2 regions of the Stenotrophomonas sp. 71799_Sma genome follow, and region 1 is predicted to be linked to the other one. Evidence: riboswitches for the same ligand, from Rfam matches in the RefSeq annotation. Region 1 holds a riboswitch; the other holds the start of a gene.
What was found. A riboswitch is a leader RNA that binds a small molecule or an ion and turns the genes downstream of it on or off. The one in region 1 is predicted to bind glycine.
Positions count from the first base shown of each region.

Region 2: it holds a riboswitch for glycine, as region 1 does, so the genes downstream of both, gcvP (aminomethyl-transferring glycine dehydrogenase) here and ACZK4Z_RS20255 (trimeric intracellular cation channel family protein) in region 1, are expected to answer to the same signal.

Region 1 covers NZ_CM151202.1:4,376,378-4,384,936, reverse strand. The annotation lists gene ACZK4Z_RS20270 (efflux RND transporter permease subunit) at 1-1,266, opposite strand, end outside; gene ACZK4Z_RS20265 (multidrug efflux RND transporter permease subunit) at 1,263-4,340, opposite strand; gene ACZK4Z_RS20260 (MdtA/MuxA family multidrug efflux RND transporter periplasmic adaptor subunit) at 4,337-5,503, opposite strand; gene ACZK4Z_RS20255 (trimeric intracellular cation channel family protein) at 5,788-6,405, opposite strand; glycine riboswitch at 6,490-6,593, opposite strand; glycine riboswitch at 6,607-6,696, opposite strand; gene ACZK4Z_RS20250 (GIY-YIG nuclease family protein) at 6,737-7,012, shown strand; partial or broken gene ACZK4Z_RS20245 (nuclear transport factor 2 family protein) at 7,084-7,513, shown strand; gene ACZK4Z_RS20240 (hypothetical protein) at 7,518-7,955, shown strand; gene ACZK4Z_RS20235 (NAD(P)/FAD-dependent oxidoreductase) at 8,055-8,559, opposite strand, start outside.
Region 2 covers NZ_CM151202.1:3,564,877-3,573,435, reverse strand. The annotation lists gene gcvP (aminomethyl-transferring glycine dehydrogenase) at 1-2,291, opposite strand, end outside; glycine riboswitch at 2,354-2,456, opposite strand; gene ACZK4Z_RS16660 (multidrug effflux MFS transporter) at 2,756-3,982, shown strand; gene ACZK4Z_RS16655 (siderophore-interacting protein) at 4,124-5,020, shown strand; gene ACZK4Z_RS16650 (hypothetical protein) at 5,104-5,496, shown strand; gene ACZK4Z_RS16645 (M2 family metallopeptidase) at 5,616-7,580, opposite strand; gene ACZK4Z_RS16640 (IS110 family RNA-guided transposase) at 8,271-8,559, shown strand, end outside.

The sequences.
Region 1 (8,559 bases):
GGCGCCCAGTTCGCGATGGCGGGCGATGTTCTCCAGCACCACGATGGCATCGTCCACCACCAGCACGGCGGCGACGATCAGCGCCATCAATGAAAGCGTATTGAGCGAGAAGCCCATCAGCGCGATCAGCGCCAGCGTGCCGAACAGCACCACCGGAATCGCCACGCTGGGCACCAGCGCTGCACGCCAGTGGCCGAGGAAGCCGAGCACCACCAGCACCACCAGCACGATCGCCAGCACCAGCGTGAGCTCTGCTTCGTGCAGGGTGGCGCGGATCACCGGCGAGCGGTCCATCACCAGCCGCATGTCCACGCCGGAGGGCAACAGCGCATGCAGTTGCGGTAGCTGCGCCTGGATGGCATCAACGGTGGCGATGATGTTGGCGCCGGGTTGGCGGCTGACGATCAGCAGCACGGCGGGGCGTTCGTTGTGGAAGCCGCTGGCGTAACGGTCTTCCACGCCATCGGCAACGGCGGCGACATCGCCCAGCCGCAGCGTGCGGTCGTCGCTCACCTTCAGAGCCAGTTCGCGGTACTGCGCGGCCTGGCGCAGCTGCAGCGGCGCTTCCAGCTGCCACTGCTGGCGGTCATCGCCCACGGCACCCAGCGGGCGCATGGCGTTGGCGCGGCCGATGGCCTGGGCCACGTCCTCCAGCGCCAGGCCTGCATGGTTCAGTGCATTCGGGTCCAGCGATACACGCACGGCGGGCAAGGCGCTGCCGCCCACCTGCACTTCGCCCACGCCCGGTACCTGCGACAGCTTCTGCGCCAGCACGGTGGAGGCCAGGTCATACAGCTGGCCTGGCGAACGCGTGTCCGAGGTCAGTGCCAGCGCCAGGATCGGTGCCTGTGAGGGATTGACCTTGCGGTACTGCGGCATGCCGGGCATGCCACTGGGCAACTGCCCGCGTGCAAGATTGATGGCGGCCTGCACTTCACGCGCTGCCTCATCGATGTCGCGGCCGAGTACGAACTTCAGTTCGATCTGGGTCTGGCCCTGGGTGCTGGCCGAGTCGATGCGTGAGATGCCGGGCAGGCTGCCCAGTGCGCGCTCCAGCGGCGTGGCGACGGTGGCTGCCATCGACTCGGGCGAGGCGCCGGGCAGGCTGGCACTGACTTCAATGGCCGGGTAATCGACCTGTGGCAGCGGCGCCACCGGCAACAGGCGCAATGCCAGCAGGCCGGCCAGCACCAGCGCCACCGCCAGCAGGATCGTCGCTACCGGGCGCTGCACGCAGGCCTGCGCCAGGCGCGCGATGGGGGTCACGCGCTCGCCTCGTCAACGGCCACCGGGGACGTCGCACGGCCACGCTGCAGGCGATCAAAGGCCAGGTAGATCACCGGCGTGGTGAACAGGGTCAGTACCTGGCTGACCAGCAGCCCCCCCACCATCACCCAGCCCAGTGGCTGCCGCAGCTCGGCGCCGGAACCGCTGGCCAGCATCAGCGGCACTGCGCCGAACAGCGCGGCCAGCGTGGTCATCAGGATCGGCCGGAAGCGCAGCAGCGCGGCCTGATGGATCGCCTCGCGCGGTGACATGCCGCGTGTGCGCTGCGCGTCCAGCGCGAAGTCGATCATCATGATCGCATTCTTCTTCACCAGGCCGATCAGCAGCACGATGCCGATCACCGCGATCAGGTCCAGGCTGCGTCCGCTTACCCACAGTGCCGCCAACGCACCGACGGTGGCCGAGGGCAGGGTGGAGAGGATGGTGATGGGGTGGATGAAGCTCTCGTAGAGCACGCCCAGCACGATGTACATCACCACCACCGCGGCCAGGATCAGCCACAGTGTGGACGACAGCGAGCTGCTGAAGGCCGCTGCGGCACCCTGCAGGCGAAGTTCGATGCTCTGCGGCAGGTTCACCTGTGCGCGCGCGGCGTGCACAGCCTCCACCGCTTCGCCCAGTGATGCGCCCGGGGCAAGGTTGAACGACAGCGTGGCCGCCGGGAACTGGCCGACATGGTTGCGCAGCAGGGCGGTCGGGCCCAGATCCACGCGTGCCACCGCACCCAGCGGCACGGTCTGCCCACTGCTGCTGCGCACACGCAGGCCCGTGATCGCCTCCGGCCCGGGCTGCCGTGAAGGATCGGCCTCCAGCACCACCCGGTACTGGCTGGCCTGGGTGAAGATGGTCGAAATCTGGCGCTGCCCATAGGCGTCGTACAGCGCATCGGCTACCGCTTCCACGCTTACGCCCAGGCGCGCCGCCGCATCGCGGTCGATCGCTACGCGTGCCTGCCGGCCCTGCATCTGCAGATCGCTGGCGACATCGCGCAGTGCTGGTTGCTGGCGTAGCGCCTGCAGCAGCTTCGGGGTCCAGCGTTCCAGTGTTTCAAGATCCGGCGTGGTCAGGGTGAACTGGTACTGGGTGCGGCTGATGCGGTCCTCGATGCCCAGCTCCTGTACCGGCTGCAGGTACAGGGTGATGCCGGGGATCTTCGACACGCGCTGTTGCAGGCGCGCCATCACCACGGCGGCGCCATCGCGGTCGCCGTGCGGTTTCAGCTCGATCAGCAGGCGGCCGGTATTGAGCGTGGCATTGTTGCCGTCCACGCCGATGTAGGACGACACGCTGGCCACCGCCTCGTCGGCTTCGATGGCCGCCGCCAGCGCCTGCTGGCGCTCGCGCATGGCCTGGAACGAGATCGCCTGCGGCGCTTCGCTGATGCCCTGCACCAGGCCGGCATCCTGCACCGGGAAGAAACCCTTGGGCACGGCGAAGTACAGCGCCACGGTCAGTGCGAGGGTGGCAACGGTGGCCAGCAGCATCAGCGGCTGGCGCTGCAGCACCCAGCGCAGCTGGCGGTCGTAGAGGCCGATGACGCGGTCGAAGACATCGGGCGCATGTGCAGTCTTCGCGTGCGGCTTCAGGAACCGCGCGCATAGCATCGGCGTCAGCGTCAGCGAGACCACCAGCGAAATGCCGATGGCTACAGCCAGTGTCACTGCGAACTCATGGAACAGTGCACCCACCAGGTCGGCCATGAACAGCAGCGGGATCAGCACCGCGATCAGCGAAACAGTCAGCGACACCAGGGTGAAGCCGATCTCGGCTGCGCCTTTCAGCGCTGCATCGCGGGGGCTTTCGCCTTCCTCCAGATGGCGGGCGATGTTCTCCAGCATCACGATGGCATCGTCCACCACGAAGCCGGTGGCGATGGTCAGCGCCATCAGCGTGAGGTTGTTGAGCGAATAGCCGGCCAGCAGCATCACCGCGAAGGTGCCTATGAGCGACAGCGGCACCGCGACGCTGGGAATGAGCGTGGCCGGCAGATTGCGCAGGAACACCCAGGTGACCAGCACCACCAGGCCGATGGCCAGTACCAGTTCTTTCTGCACGCCGCGCACCGACGCGCGGATCGATTCGGTGCGGTCGCTCAGTACATTCATCTGCACGCCGGCGGGCAGCGTGGCCTGCAGCTGCGGCAGCAGCGTACGCACCTGCTCGACCACGGCGATCACGTTGGCGCCGGGCTGGCGCTGGATGTTCACCAGCACTGCCGGCGTGGTACCGCTCCACGCAGCCAACTGGCGGTTCTCGGCGCCATCGGTAATGGTGGCTACATCGCCCAGCCGCAGCGGCGCGCCGTCGCGCCAGGCCAGTATCAGGGCACGGTACTCATCCACGCTGCGCATCTGATCGTTGGCATCGAGCATCACCGCGCGGATCGGGCCGTCGAAACTACCCTTGGGCAGGTTGACGTTGGCGGCGGCGATGGCGGTGCGGATGTGGTCCATGCCCAGGCCGTTGGCGGCCAGCGCGGCGGGATTGACCTGGATGCGCACCGCCGGGCGCTGGCCACCGGCCAGGCTGACCAGGCCGACGCCGGGCAACTGCGCCAGGCGCTGGGCGATGCGCGTATCCACCAGATCGTGCACCTGCGGCAGCGACAGGCCTTGCGAGGTCACCGCCAAGGTCAGGATGGGGGTGTCGGCGGGGTTGACCTTGCGGTACACCGGCGGCACCGGCAGGTCGTCGGGCAGGAAGCTGCCCGCCGCGTTGATGGCGGCCTGCACGTCCTGCTCGGCCACACCCAGCGACACCTCCAGCCCGAACTGCAGGGTGATGACCGAGGCACCACCGGAACTGGTCGACGACAGTTGTTTCAGGCCGGGAATCTGCCCGAGCTGGCGTTCCAGCGGTGCAGTGATGGTGCGCGTGGTCAGTTCCGGGCTGGCGCCGGGGTACAACGTGGTGATCTGGATGATCGGGTAGTCGACCTGGGGCAGTGCGGCCACCGGCAGCAGGCGGTACGCGAGCACGCCGGACAGCAGCAGCGCCACCATCAGGAGTGTCGTTGCAACCGGGCGCAGGATGAACGGGCGCGAGAGGTTCATGCGCCGGCCCTGGTTGCGGCCTCCTCGGTGATGATCTCCACCGCCGTGCCGTCTTCCAGCCCGTCGATGCCTTCGATCACCACCTTGTCCCCTGCGGCCAGCCCGGAGCGCACGGCCACGCGTCCATCATCGGCCGGACCGAGCACCACGGTGCGGCGTTGCGCCTTGTTGTCCTTGTCGACGATATGCACGTAGTTGCCCTGGCTGCCGAACTGCACGGCGGCATCGGGAATCAGCAGCGCGGGCTGCTCGCCCAGCTGCAGGCGGACGTTGACGAACTGGTTGGGGAACAGCGCCAGATCGTGGTTGTCGAAGTGCGCACGCAGTTTCAACGTGCCGGTGGTGGTATCGATGCGGTTGTCGACGCTGGACAGCGAGCCGCGGGCCAGCTGCCGGCGTTCTTCGCGGTCCCAGGTTTCCACCGCCAGTGCCGGTTGCGCCTGCACGGCATCGAGCAGCGCAGGCAGCTCGGGTTCGGGCACGGTGAACAGCACGCTGATCGGCGCGGTCTGCGCCAGCGTCACCAGGCCTTCGGCATCGCTGGCGCGCACCAGGTTGCCCACGTCCAACCGGCGCAGCCCGACGCGGCCACTGACCGGCGCGGTGATGCGGGTGTACTGCAGCTGCAGGCGCGCTTCATCAACAGACGCCTGATCGCTGAGGCGGCGGCCCTGCAGCTGGCGCACCTTGCTCTGCTGGTCGCTCAGTTCCTGCCCGGACACGTAGTTCTGCTTCTGCAGTTCGCGGTAGCGCTGCAGCTGGCGCTCGGCGTTTTCCAGCTCGGCCAGATTCTGCTGCTGGGTACCCTGCGCCTGTGCCAGCTTCACTTCATACGGGCGCGGGTCGATCTGCGCCAGCAGATCGCCGGCCTTCACCTGCTGGCCTTCCTGGAAATGCAGCCGTAGCAGTTCGCCATCCACGCGGCTGCGTACCACCACGCTATGCAGCGGGGTGACCGTACCGACCGCCTTCAGGCGCAGCACCAGCGGCTCGGCGCTGGCGCGGGCGATGCGCACGGGCACCGTCTTGCCGGGTGCATCGTCGCTGCTGCCGGCACCATTCCGGGACCACAGCCACCACGCCAGAAGGGCGGCGAGGGCGATGGCCAGCACCGCCCACAACAGGCGGGCACGACGGAAGCGGGAATTTTCGGCGACAGACATGGGGCATCCTGCGCCCTGCGCGCGCAGGGACATGCGGGCCCGTCGGCGCGTTCCGGCACCACGGGCAGCGGGGAGGGAGTTGTCTGGCGGGGCCGCGGGCGCGGCGTGGCTGGATGCCGTCGCGGCAGCGACGGGGTGACAATGGTAGCCAATCACCCCGGCCAATGCCGTATGACCATGGTCATGCAACGCATTCGGTAGTGCCGGCCGCTGGCCGGCAACCTGCCGGAATCTGCGGGCGTGTGCCGTGTTGCCGGCCAGCGGCCGACACTACCGACAAACAATCAATGCACTTCGTCGTGATAGACGAACTTCGGCATTTCCCAGCGGTAGTGGATCGCCAGCAGGCGCAGCGCGAAGCCGCCGCCGAGGCAGCACAGGATCGCGGTGGCGTCGGCCACGCCCCAGTGCAGCAGCAACAGGTAGGCCGCGCCGGTCAGCAGCGCGATGATCGCGTACAGCTCCTTCTGGAAGATCAGCGGCACCTCGTTGCAGAGAATGTCGCGCAGCACGCCGCCGAACGCGCCGGTCAGCATGCCGGCGATCAGCACGATCGGCATGGCATGGCCGGCCTCGCGCGCGATCGAACAGCCGATCAGGGTGAAGGCGATCAGGCCCAGGCCATCGAGCACCAGGAAGGTGCGGCGGAAGTGGTGCATCCAGCGCGCCACCCAAGTGGCGATCAGCGCCGCGCACACGGTGAAGCCCAGGTACTCGGGATGCTTCACCCAGCCCAACGGGTAGTGGCCGAGCAGGATGTCGCGCAGCGAACCGCCCCCGAGGGCGGTGACACAGGCGATCATGACCACCCCGAACAGGTCCATGCGGCGGCGGCCGGCGGACAGCGCGCCGGTCATGGCTTCGGCGGAAATGGCGATCAGGTAGATGATGGACAGCAGCATGGGACAGGCTCCGGGCGCGGTGGGGCCGGCCATGCGCGACTACCGCCACTGCCTGCGCAATGACGGGATGACGATGACCGGTGCCGCTCCCGCTGTCCTTTTGCCTGAGAGTTCAGCGGCGTAGGCCGCGTGCCCCTTCGGCGGATCGTCCCGGGCGTGCCCGGTGACCTCTCTCCAGCTCGGCGAGTCGAATGCATGGTTGGTGGGATTCCAGCCCACCGGCCTGAGCGATCATGGGAGCCTGCGCCTTCGGCGGGCGCCAGCGCGGCGCCTCTCTCCTGCATTCGGGCGCCAGTATATCCGCTGCAGTGCAGCACGGCATAATCCGGGCATGGCCCCGTCCCTCCGCCCGTGGTTCCTGTACCTGCTCGAATGCCGCGATGGCAGCTACTACGCCGGCATCAGCACCGACGTGGACGCGCGCTTCGCCGCCCACCAGGCCGGCAAGGGCGCGCGTTACACCCGGGCGCGGCCGCCGCTGCGCGTGCTGGCCGTGCGCGAGTACCCGGACCGGGCTGCCGCCTCGCGGGCCGAGTGGCAGCTCAAGCAGCAGCCGCGCGAACGCAAGCTGGCCTGGCTGCAGGAACCGGCCGAGACGCTTCTGTAGATCCACGCCATGCGTGGATGGGCCACTTGGCCCATGCCATGATCACCCCGCGCCCAGAGCTGGAGCCCCGGATGTCCACGATTGCCCTGCTGTTCGCTCTTTCCGCAGCAACGAGCCCCACTGCCGATCCGGCCACCCTCGAGGCCATTGAAGCCACCTGCCACGATTACGTCGACGGCCAGCTGGAAGCCGACCCGCAGCGCGTCGCGCTCCCTGCACCCGGACCTGGCCAAGCGCGCGGTCCTCGGCGATACGCCCGACGAACGCCTGGGCCTGCGCCGCATGTCGAAGGAAGAACTGGTGGCGCTGACGAAGCAGGGCGCGTTGAAGACCCCGAAGGATCAATGGGACCGCCGCTGCACGGTGCTGGACGTGACCGGCAACGCCGCCTCGGTGCGACTGGAAACCCCGTGGTTCGTCGACTACTTCCACATGGGGCGCTTCGACCAGCGCTGGGTCATCGTCAACGCACTGTGGTACGCGAAACCAAAGGCGCAGTAGAGCGATGCGTGCCGCCGGCAAAGCATGGATCTGCGTCGTCATGCTGGTCGCCGGCATCGCGCTGCTGCCTGGCCTGCTGTACCTGCTCGGGTTGGCGCTGGTGGAAGGCCGGCCGAACTTGGCCGACCGCACGCCCAGTGGTGTGGCCGCGTGCAGCAGCGAACCGCGGGCGGGATACCAGCCGATGACTCCATGGAGCTTCACGACGCGGTTCTTCGATCCTGAAGCGTTGAAGAAGGCGACTGATGTCGAGCGCGAAGCGTTCTGGGTTGCACGCCGCCACCTGATGCGGCAGCCAAGGCACGACATGCTGCGCTGGCATCTCAGCAGTACCGCACTGACAATCTGGATCACCCGGCATTGGAGTACCGCGCAGATTGCTGATGCCGCGAGGAAGGAGGATTTCTGCCGCACCTGGTCGAAACGGCGGGTGGCCCGATGAACCGGTAGATCCACGCCATGCGTGGATGGTGTTGACGGGGTCAGAGCCCTTTCCTGCGGAAAGGGATCCGACCGCGCAGCAGCCGGCCAGCGGCCGGCACTACCGTCGGGGTCGCCGGTCTTCCTGATCATCACCGAAGATGATGCGCGCGCTCCGCTGGTAGCTCCAGTACGCCACCGCCCAGTTCAGCAGCACCACGATGCGGTTGCGGAAGCCGATCAGGAAGAACACGTGCGCGGCCAGCCAGAACCACCAGGCCAGGATGCCCGACAACTGCAGCCGGCCCAGGTGCACGATCGCGGCCATGCGGCCGATGGTGGCCAGGTTGCCGAAGTCGGCGTACTTGAACGGTCCGGGGACTGCCTTGCCGTGCAGGCGCGCGCGGATCACCTCGGCCACGTACTTGCCCATCTGCTTGGCGGCAGGGGCCACGCCGGGTACCGGCTTGCCGTTGGCCTGGTTCAGTGCGGCCAGATCGCCGGCCACGAACAGTTCCGGGTGGCCGGGCAGGGTGAGATCGGGTTGCACCTGCACGCGGCCGGCGCGGTCCAGCGGCACGTCCAGCGTGCGCGCCAGGGGTGAAGCGGCCACACCGGCGGCCCAG
Region 2 (8,559 bases), 810 kb from region 1:
CGGCCCATCATCGCGATGTACATCCAGCTGATCGGCAGGATCGAGGCGCTGCCGAAGCTGGCCGCGCTGACCATGCCGACCGGGCCGTTGTCACCCAGCTTGCCCGGCAGGAACGGGGCCAGGTGCTCCTTGACCGCGCACGGGCCGACGCCCGGGCCACCACCGCCATGCGGGATGCAGAAGGTCTTGTGCAGGTTCAGGTGCGAAACGTCCGACCCCCACTTGCCCGGCTTGGCCACGCCGACCAGGGCGTTCATGTTGGCACCGTCGGTGTACACCTGGCCGCCGTGCTTGTGGATGATCTCGCAGATCTCCACCACCTCTTCCTCGAACACGCCGTGCGTGGACGGGTAGGTCATCATGATCGCAGCCAGGCGGTCGCTGTACTTCTCGGCGTTGAGGCGGATGTCCTCGACGTCAACGTTGCCGTTGGCATCGGTTTTGGTCACCACCACCTTCATGCCGCACATCTGTGCCGAAGCCGGGTTGGTGCCGTGCGCCGAGTCCGGAATCAGGCAGATATCGCGATGTTCCTCACCGCGCGAGCGGTGGTAGGCGCGGATCGCCAGCAGGCCGGCGTACTCGCCCTGCGCGCCGGAGTTCGGCTGCAGGCTGACCGCGTCGTAGCCGGTGCATTCCACCAGCATCGCTTCCAGCGTGTCGATCAGTTCCTTGTAGCCCAGCGCCTGGTCGGCCGGCACCAGCGGGTGGATCTGCGAGAACTCCGGCCAGGTCACCGGAATCATCTCGGCGGTGGCGTTGAGCTTCATGGTGCACGAGCCCAGCGGGATCATCGTGCGGTCCATCGCCAGGTCCTTGTCGGCCAGCGAACGCAGGTAGCGCAGCAGCTCGTGCTCGCTGTGGTGGGTGTTGAACACCGGGTGGGTCAGGAACGCGGACTGGCGCAGCAGGCCGGCCGGCAGCGCATCGGCAGTGCTGGCATCCAGTGCGTCGACGTCCAGCGAGGCACCGAACACGGCAGCCACGGCGACGATGTCGGCGCGGGTAGTGGTCTCGTCCAGGCTGATGCCGACCGAGTCGCTGTCGATCGCGCGCAGGTTGTAACCAGCGGCGCGTGCCTTGGCGTGGATCTCATCGGCGTGCACGCCGGTGACATGCAGGGTGTCGAAGAAGTCACCACCGACCTGCACGCCGGCGTTGCGCAGCGCGGCGGCCAGGATCGAGGCCAGGCGATGGGTGCGGCGGGCGATGCGGGTCAGGCCGTCCGGGCCGTGGTAGACGGCGTACATCGACGCCATCACCGCCAGCAGCACCTGTGCGGTGCAGATGTTGGACGTGGCCTTCTCGCGGCGGATGTGCTGCTCGCGGGTCTGCAGGGTCAGGCGGTAGGCCGGGTTGCCCTGGGCGTCGATCGAGACGCCGATCAGGCGGCCCGGCATCGAGCGCTTGTAGGCGTCACGGCAGGCCATGAAGGCGGCGTGCGGGCCACCGAAGCCGAACGGCACGCCGAAACGCTGGCTGTTGCCGACCACGATGTCCGCGCCCCATTCGCCCGGAGCGGCCAGCAGGGTCAGGGCCAGCAGGTCGGTGGCCACGGCCACCAGGCCGCCGCGCGCGTGCACGGCATCGACCAGCGCCTTGTAGTCGCCGACCTGGCCGAAGGTGTCCGGGTACTGCAGCAGCAGGCCGAAGGCTTCCGCTTCCAGCGCTTCGGCCGGGGTACCCACGCGCAGCACGATGCCCATCGGTTCGGCGCGCGTGCGCAGCAGTTCCAGCGTCTGCGGGTGCACGGCGTCGTGCACGAAGAAGGTGTCCGACTTCGACTTGGCCGAACGCTTGGCCAGGGTCATCGCTTCGGCGGCGGCAGTGGCTTCGTCCAGCAGCGAGGCGTTGGCGATTTCCATGCCGGTGAGGTCGGCGCACAGGGTCTGGAAGTTGATCAGCGCTTCCATGCGGCCCTGCGAGATTTCCGCCTGGTACGGGGTGTAGGCGGTGTACCAGGCCGGGTTTTCCAGGATGTTGCGCAGGATCACGTTCGGCGTGTGGGTACCGTAGTAGCCCTGGCCGATGAAGCTGCGCAGCACGGTGTTCTTGTCGGCGATCGCACGGATCTTCGCCAGTGCCTGCACTTCAGTCATCGACTCCGGCAGCGCCAGCGGCGCCGGCGACTTGATCTTGGCCGGTACGATGGCATCGGTCATGCCATCCAGCGACGCGTGGCCGACGACATCGAGCATCTGCGCGATCTCGGCGTCGTTGGGGCCGATGTGGCGCTCGACGAACGCATTGTGGTGCTCGAGCTCACGCAGGGAAGGGGTGTTCTGGGACATGGCGAAGGATCCGTCAGGAAAGGGCACACGCACGGGCACAAGCCGCCGGTCGGCGGTCTGCGGGGCGCCCCTCTGTCCTTTTGCCTGAGAGTTTAAAAGCGCGGCGGACCGCAGCTTCGTGCCCCTTCGGCGCCGGATCGAACCGGTCTCTCCAGAGTTCTGTTACGGGTGGTATCGGGCCTGAGCGATTACGGGCGTTGCGCCTTCGGCAGCGGTGTTCCGCTTCTCCCACCGTGTTGCCCGCTGATTATAGCCCGTTGCGGGCCCGCCGGCCGCCTCCAGGCATGGCCGCCGCGCCTGAATGGCCGATGGCCCGGTCGTGCGTTTTGTACACCGCTGCATGGCATCGGGCGCAATCCCCACCTATGATGGGCGGATACCCGAATTCATCTGGCGCCGTCCCTGCAGAAGGGGACCGGCGCCCGCCGTGCGTGTCGCGCATGGCCCTGCCGGACGCCTTCCCCATGACCGCCGCTGTTGCTCCCTCCACCCGCCGCATGGCCCTGCTGCTCGCCGGTCTGGCCATGTTCGGTCCGTTCTCGATCGACACCATCTTCCCGGCGTTCCCGCAGCTGGCCCAGCGCCTGGCGGTGGACGAAGTGGCGGTGCAGCAGACCATCAGCGTGTACCTGCTGTTCTACGGCCTGATGAGCCTGGCGCACGGCCCGCTGTCCGATGCCTGGGGCCGCAAGTGGGTGATCCTCGGTGGCTTGGTGGTGTTCGTCGGCGCCTCGGTCGGCTGCGCGCTGTCCACCGACCTGACCACGCTGCTGGCGTTCCGCGCGCTGCAGGGCCTGTCGGCGGGTGTCGGCATGATCGTCGGCCGAGCGGTGATCCGCGACCTGTACCACGGCCATGACGCGCAGCGGCTGATGAGCCAGGTGTCGATGCTGTTCGGCATCGCCCCGGCGATCGCCCCGATCATCGGTGGCTGGATCCTGCTCAGCGGCGCCGGCTGGCCGTTGATCTTCTGGTTCCTGGTGGTGTTCGCGCTGGTGCTGCTGGCGGCCACTGCACGCTACCTGCCGGAAACCCATCCGGTCGAGGCGCGCGTGCCGTTGTCACCGCGCGTGCTGCTGCGCGACTACGTTCGCATCGGCTTCAATCCGCGTTTCCTGCGCTTGGCGCTGGCCGGCAGCATCGGCTTCGGTGGCGTGTTCCTGTACATCTCCTCGGCGCCGGTGTTCGTGATGCAGCACCTGCACCTGGGCGAGGGCGGTTTCGCCTGGCTGTTCATTCCCACCATCGGCGGCATGACCACCGGCTCGTTCCTGTCCGGGCGCATGGCCGGGCACAGCAGCCCTACGCGACAGGTCGCCATCGGTTTCGGCCTGTGCGCGCTGTCGGTGCTGCTGAACATCGGTTACGTCGGCCTGGCACCGCAGTTCGCACTGCCGTGGGCGGTGATGCCGATCTTCCTGGGCGGCATGGGCATGGCGCTGATCTTCCCGATCCTGGCGCTGGCGGTGCTGGACATGTACCCGCACCAGCGCGGCCTGGCCTCGTCGCTGCAGGCCTTCGTGCAGCTGATGATCAGCACCGTGGTGGCCGGCGTGGTATCGCCGCTGCTGAGCGCCAGCCCGCTGCACCTGGCGTTGGGCCAGGCTGCGTTCTTCGGTGCTGGTTTCGTGTTCTGGTACTGGGAACACCAGCGTGAACGTGCGGCGCAGGCAGTCTGCACGGGTCACTGAGCAGCGTGCAGGGGTAGGGCAGGCCGCGACGCCGGCAGCGCTTGCGACGGGAAACCACCGGACTAGGCTGGGCACTCCAGCCAGCCGGTGCACGGGTGCACGACAGCCAGCCAATCCGATGTCGTTGCATGAGGTTCCCCCATGGCTGCGCAGCAGACCTACCGCCTGTTCGAGGTGGCGCTGAAGGAGCGCCGCGTTCTTTCCCCTTCCCTGGACCGCATGGTGTTCACCGGTGCCGACGTGGCGCGGATGAAAACCGAAGGCCCGGACCAGCGCATCAAGGTGTTCTTTCCCTTGCCCGGCCAGGAGGTGCCGCAGGTCCCCAGCGGTGACGACTGGTACCCGCGCTACCGGGCGCTGCCGGATGATCAGCGCCCGCCGATGCGCACCTACACCATCCGCCAGCTGCGTGCGGAGCAGGGCGAGGTCGATGTCGATTTCGTCATCCACGGCGTGACCGGTCCCGCCTCGCGCTGGGCCATGCATGCCCGGCCGGGCGACCGCGTGGTGCTGCTGGCCCCGGATGCCGACTGCGCCGACAGCAGCGAGGGCTGGGAATGGAAGCCGCCAGCCGGCGTTGGCCAGGTGCTGCTGGTGGCTGACGAGACCGCGCTGCCGGCAGTGGCCGGCATTCTCGAGGAACTGGCGGCCATGGTGGATCCGCCGCGCACGCTGGCCCTGCTGGAAGTGGCGCAGGCCGGTGATGCGGTTCCCCTGAAGGCGCCGGCCACGGCCGAGCTGGTGTGGTTGCCGCGTGGGCAGGCCGCCTATGGCCAGCCGCTGCTGCAGGCGGTCCAGGCAAGGTTGGCTGCGGCCGCGGGTGTGGCTGCCGGCGACGCGCTGGAAGAGATCGACGTCGATACGCAGATCCTCTGGGAGCAGGCCGACACCTGCGTGGCCGGGCCGCTGTACGCCTGGGTGGCGGGCGAGGCGGGGGCGGTGATGGCGATCCGCCGCCACCTGGTGCGCGATTGCGGGCTGGACCGCCGCGCGATCACCTTCATGGGCTACTGGCGGCACGGCAAGGTGCTGGACTGACCATGCTGGATCGAGCACGCGTGAAGCAGCGCTGCGGGCGGGGTGCGCTATCCTTGCGCCCCCCTTCGCAGCGGTACCGCACCATGTCCACCAGCTCCAAGACCCGCCGCGACCAGCGCCGTCGCCAGGAAAAGCAGGCCGCCAACAAGGCCGCCGCGCAGGCATCGCCGGTGGAACCGCATGCCGAGCTGCGCGATGCGCAGCGCACCCTGCTGGCCGGTGTCGTGCGCCGTGACGGCGAATGGGTGCTGGGCATGGACGGCCGCATCGCTGGCCACAGCGAGAGCGCTGCGCAGGTGCTGGCGCTGATCATGCAGGCCGGTGAACTGCACGAGCGCAACGGCACGCCGGTGCGCCTGATGTACTCCGATGCGCTGCGCGATGCCGCGCAGGCCGAAGCGAAGGAGAAGGGCCAGACCTTCGAGGAATTCAAGGCCGAGCTGGCCGCAGCGATGGCCGCGAAGAAGAACAGCTGACAGGCATTTCGGTAGAGCCGGCCGCTGGCCGGCTGCCCGTTGGGTCTTCATCGCGTAGTCGCCGGTCAGCGGCCGGCACTACCGGAAAGGGGCGGATCCTTGCGGACCCGCCCCTTTTCTCATTTCGCCGCCGGGGCCGCGTTGGCCTGCCAGCCGCACATCTGGCCTTCGTTCTGCTGCTTCAGCCATTCGTTGACCGGGCTGAAGTACTCGATCATCGGGCCGGCATCGAGCTTGTCGGTGCCGGTCAGTTCCTTCAGTGTGGCCTGCCACGGCTGGCTGGCACCCTTGCTCAGCATCGCCCAGTACTTCTGGCCGGCTTCCTTGTTGCCGTAGAAGGTGCACTCATGCAGCGGGCCCTTGTAGCCGGACGCGTCGCACAGGCCCTTGTAGAACTGGAACTGCAGGATGCGCGCCAGGAAGTAGCGGGTGTACGGGGTGTTGCCCGGCACGTGGTACTTCGCGCCCGGATCGAAGAACTCTTCGCCACGGGTGCTGGCCGGCGCCACGCCCTGGTACTTGGCCTTCAGGTCCCACCACGCCTTGTTGTAGTTGTCGGCGGTGATCGAGCCATCGAACACGCCCCAGCGCCAGCGGTCGATCATCAGCCCGAACGGCAGGAACGACACGCCCGACAGCGCCATGCGCATCTGGTTGTTGATGACCGCTTCGCGGCTCTCGGTCGGCGCATCAACCAGGCCGATCGAGCTGAGGTACTTGGGCGTCATCGCCAGCACGATGGTGTCGCCGATCGCTTCATGGAAACCATCGTTGGCACCGCCCTGGAACAGCGGCGGCAACGGGTTGTAGGCCAGGTCGTAATAGATGTGGCCCAGCTCGTGGTAGATGGTGGTGAAGTTCTCTTCGTTCGGCTTGATGCACATCTTGGTGCGCACGTCGCCTTCCATGTTCATGTCCCAGGCGCTGGCGTGGCAGACCACGTCGCGGTCGTCAGGCTTGATGAACTGGGTCTTTTCCCAATACGACTGCGGCAGCGACGGCATGCCCAGCGACACGTAGAAGTCCTGGGCGCGCTCGGTCATCTGCTTGGCGGTACGCAGTTCGGCCTCGCGCTGTGCCTTGTACTGCGCCGCTACGTTGGCATCCTTGCCGGCCTTGGCCAACGCCGCGCTCAGGTTGGTCTGGTACTGCTTTTCAAGCGCTGCAGTGATGTCCAGGCTGCCGGCACCCGGATACGGCTCCAGCTGGTCCCACAGATTCGACCAGTCCTGCTGCCACATGTTGCCCAGCAGGTGTGCGGCGATCAGGCCATTGCCCACTTCCGCCTTGTCCTTGCCGTAGGTCTTGTCCAGCTTGCCGCGTGCGTAGCAGTGCAGCTGCTCGTACATCGGCTTGACCTGTTCCCACAGGCGGTCGGTTTCCGGGCCGATCTGCTCCGGCGGCATGTCGTAGCCGCTGCGCCACATCTGGCCGGCATCGGTGAAGCCCATGCCCTTGGCACCTTCGTTCACCAGACCGACAAATTTCTGGTAGTCGCCGCGCATGCTCTTGGTGGTGCTGTGCCAGCCCTGCCAGGCGTCGAGCTGCTTGTCGTAGTCGCGGCTGCGTGCCAGCACCTGCTCCAGCTCGCCCAGCTGGCGGCAGGAGTTGGGATCGTTGGCATCGGTGCAGTACTTGCCGGCACCGTAGCTGCCTTCCATGCGGGTGGCGATCTGGGTCAGCTCGGCCAGCTTGGCCGGGTCACGCGGTGCCGGCATCGAGGACATCAGCTTCAGCAGGTGGATCGCGCGCTTGCTGTCCTCGCTCATCGGCTTGCCATCGAACTTGGCGGCCTGTTCGATCCAGCTGTTGAGCTGGGTCAGCGAGCGCTCGTTGGCCTTGGCCGCGATGCGTTCCGAATCACTGTTGATGTAGGTGGAGGACAGCCACTGCGCCGAGGTCATCTCCGGGTAGGCGGCCTTGAATTCGGCATTGATGCGGGCCACGAACTGGTCGGCGGTTTCGCCGGCCGGGGCGCTGCTGCTGGCGGTATCGGTGCCTGGGGCAGCTTCCTTCTTGCAGGCGGCCAGGGCCAGCGTGGCGGCGGCGATTGCCGAGGCCAGCAGGAGATGACGGTGTTTCACGGGCGGTCCTTGGGTGGTGAACGACGGCCGAAGGCTAGTGGGCAGTCGCCGCCACCGCAAGTGGCGGAAGTCGGTTGGGTTCGGCAGGGCTGCGCCCTGCACCTGCCGAAGCCTTCAAGCAACGTCAACGTCAGAAGCGGGTATTCCGTGGTTTGGCGGGGCGGTGTCGGAGTGCGGGGACGCCGCAAGTACGTCCCTGTAGGCTTGGCAGCCGCATCCATGCGGCTGACACCCCGCACTCCGACACCGCCCCACCTCCGACAGATTCCGTGTGCTGTGGGTAGGTGTCGACCTTGGTCGACACATCTGTCAGATATCGAAAGGAATCTGGGGTCAGATCCGGTTTCCTCCGGAAAACGGATCTGACCCCAAGGCCGTTCCATCAGATCGCGGAAAACTGTCGAAGGCGGGGTGGATCCGGTTGCGGGGGCGTGAGCGCCATGGATGGCGCGACCGAGCCTTATCTAATCGGAATCTGGCAGCGTAGGCGTCGAGAGCCGGCGTGGGCCGCCGTGCGAGCCTGGATCTCGACGATCCGTAACCAGGATCGCGACGATCGCCATGTAGCTTGGCGCCCACGCCGGAATCTCCCTTGATCCGCCCGAACAGTTGCTGGAGCGACCACTCGAAGCGATAAGACTGGGCAAGCGGGGGAGCTCTCGACCCTTCCAGACTATACGGAGTCAGGTGATGAACGGGATCGGGATTGATGTCAGCAAGCGTCAGCTGGATATCGGTACGACGGACGGAGAAACCCTGCAGGTCAGCAACAACCGCTCCGGGTTTTCTGAACTGGATGTTTGGCTGAAGAAGCGTCCGACCCGCCAGATCGTGCTTGAAGCCACGGGTGGCTATGAGCAGCCGGTGCTGGATTTCCTGCACAAGGCCGGTCATCCGGTGGCCCGTGCCAATACCTTGCGCGCCCGGAAACTGGCTCAGGGGTTGGGTCAGACTGCCAAAACCGACCGTTTGGATGCCT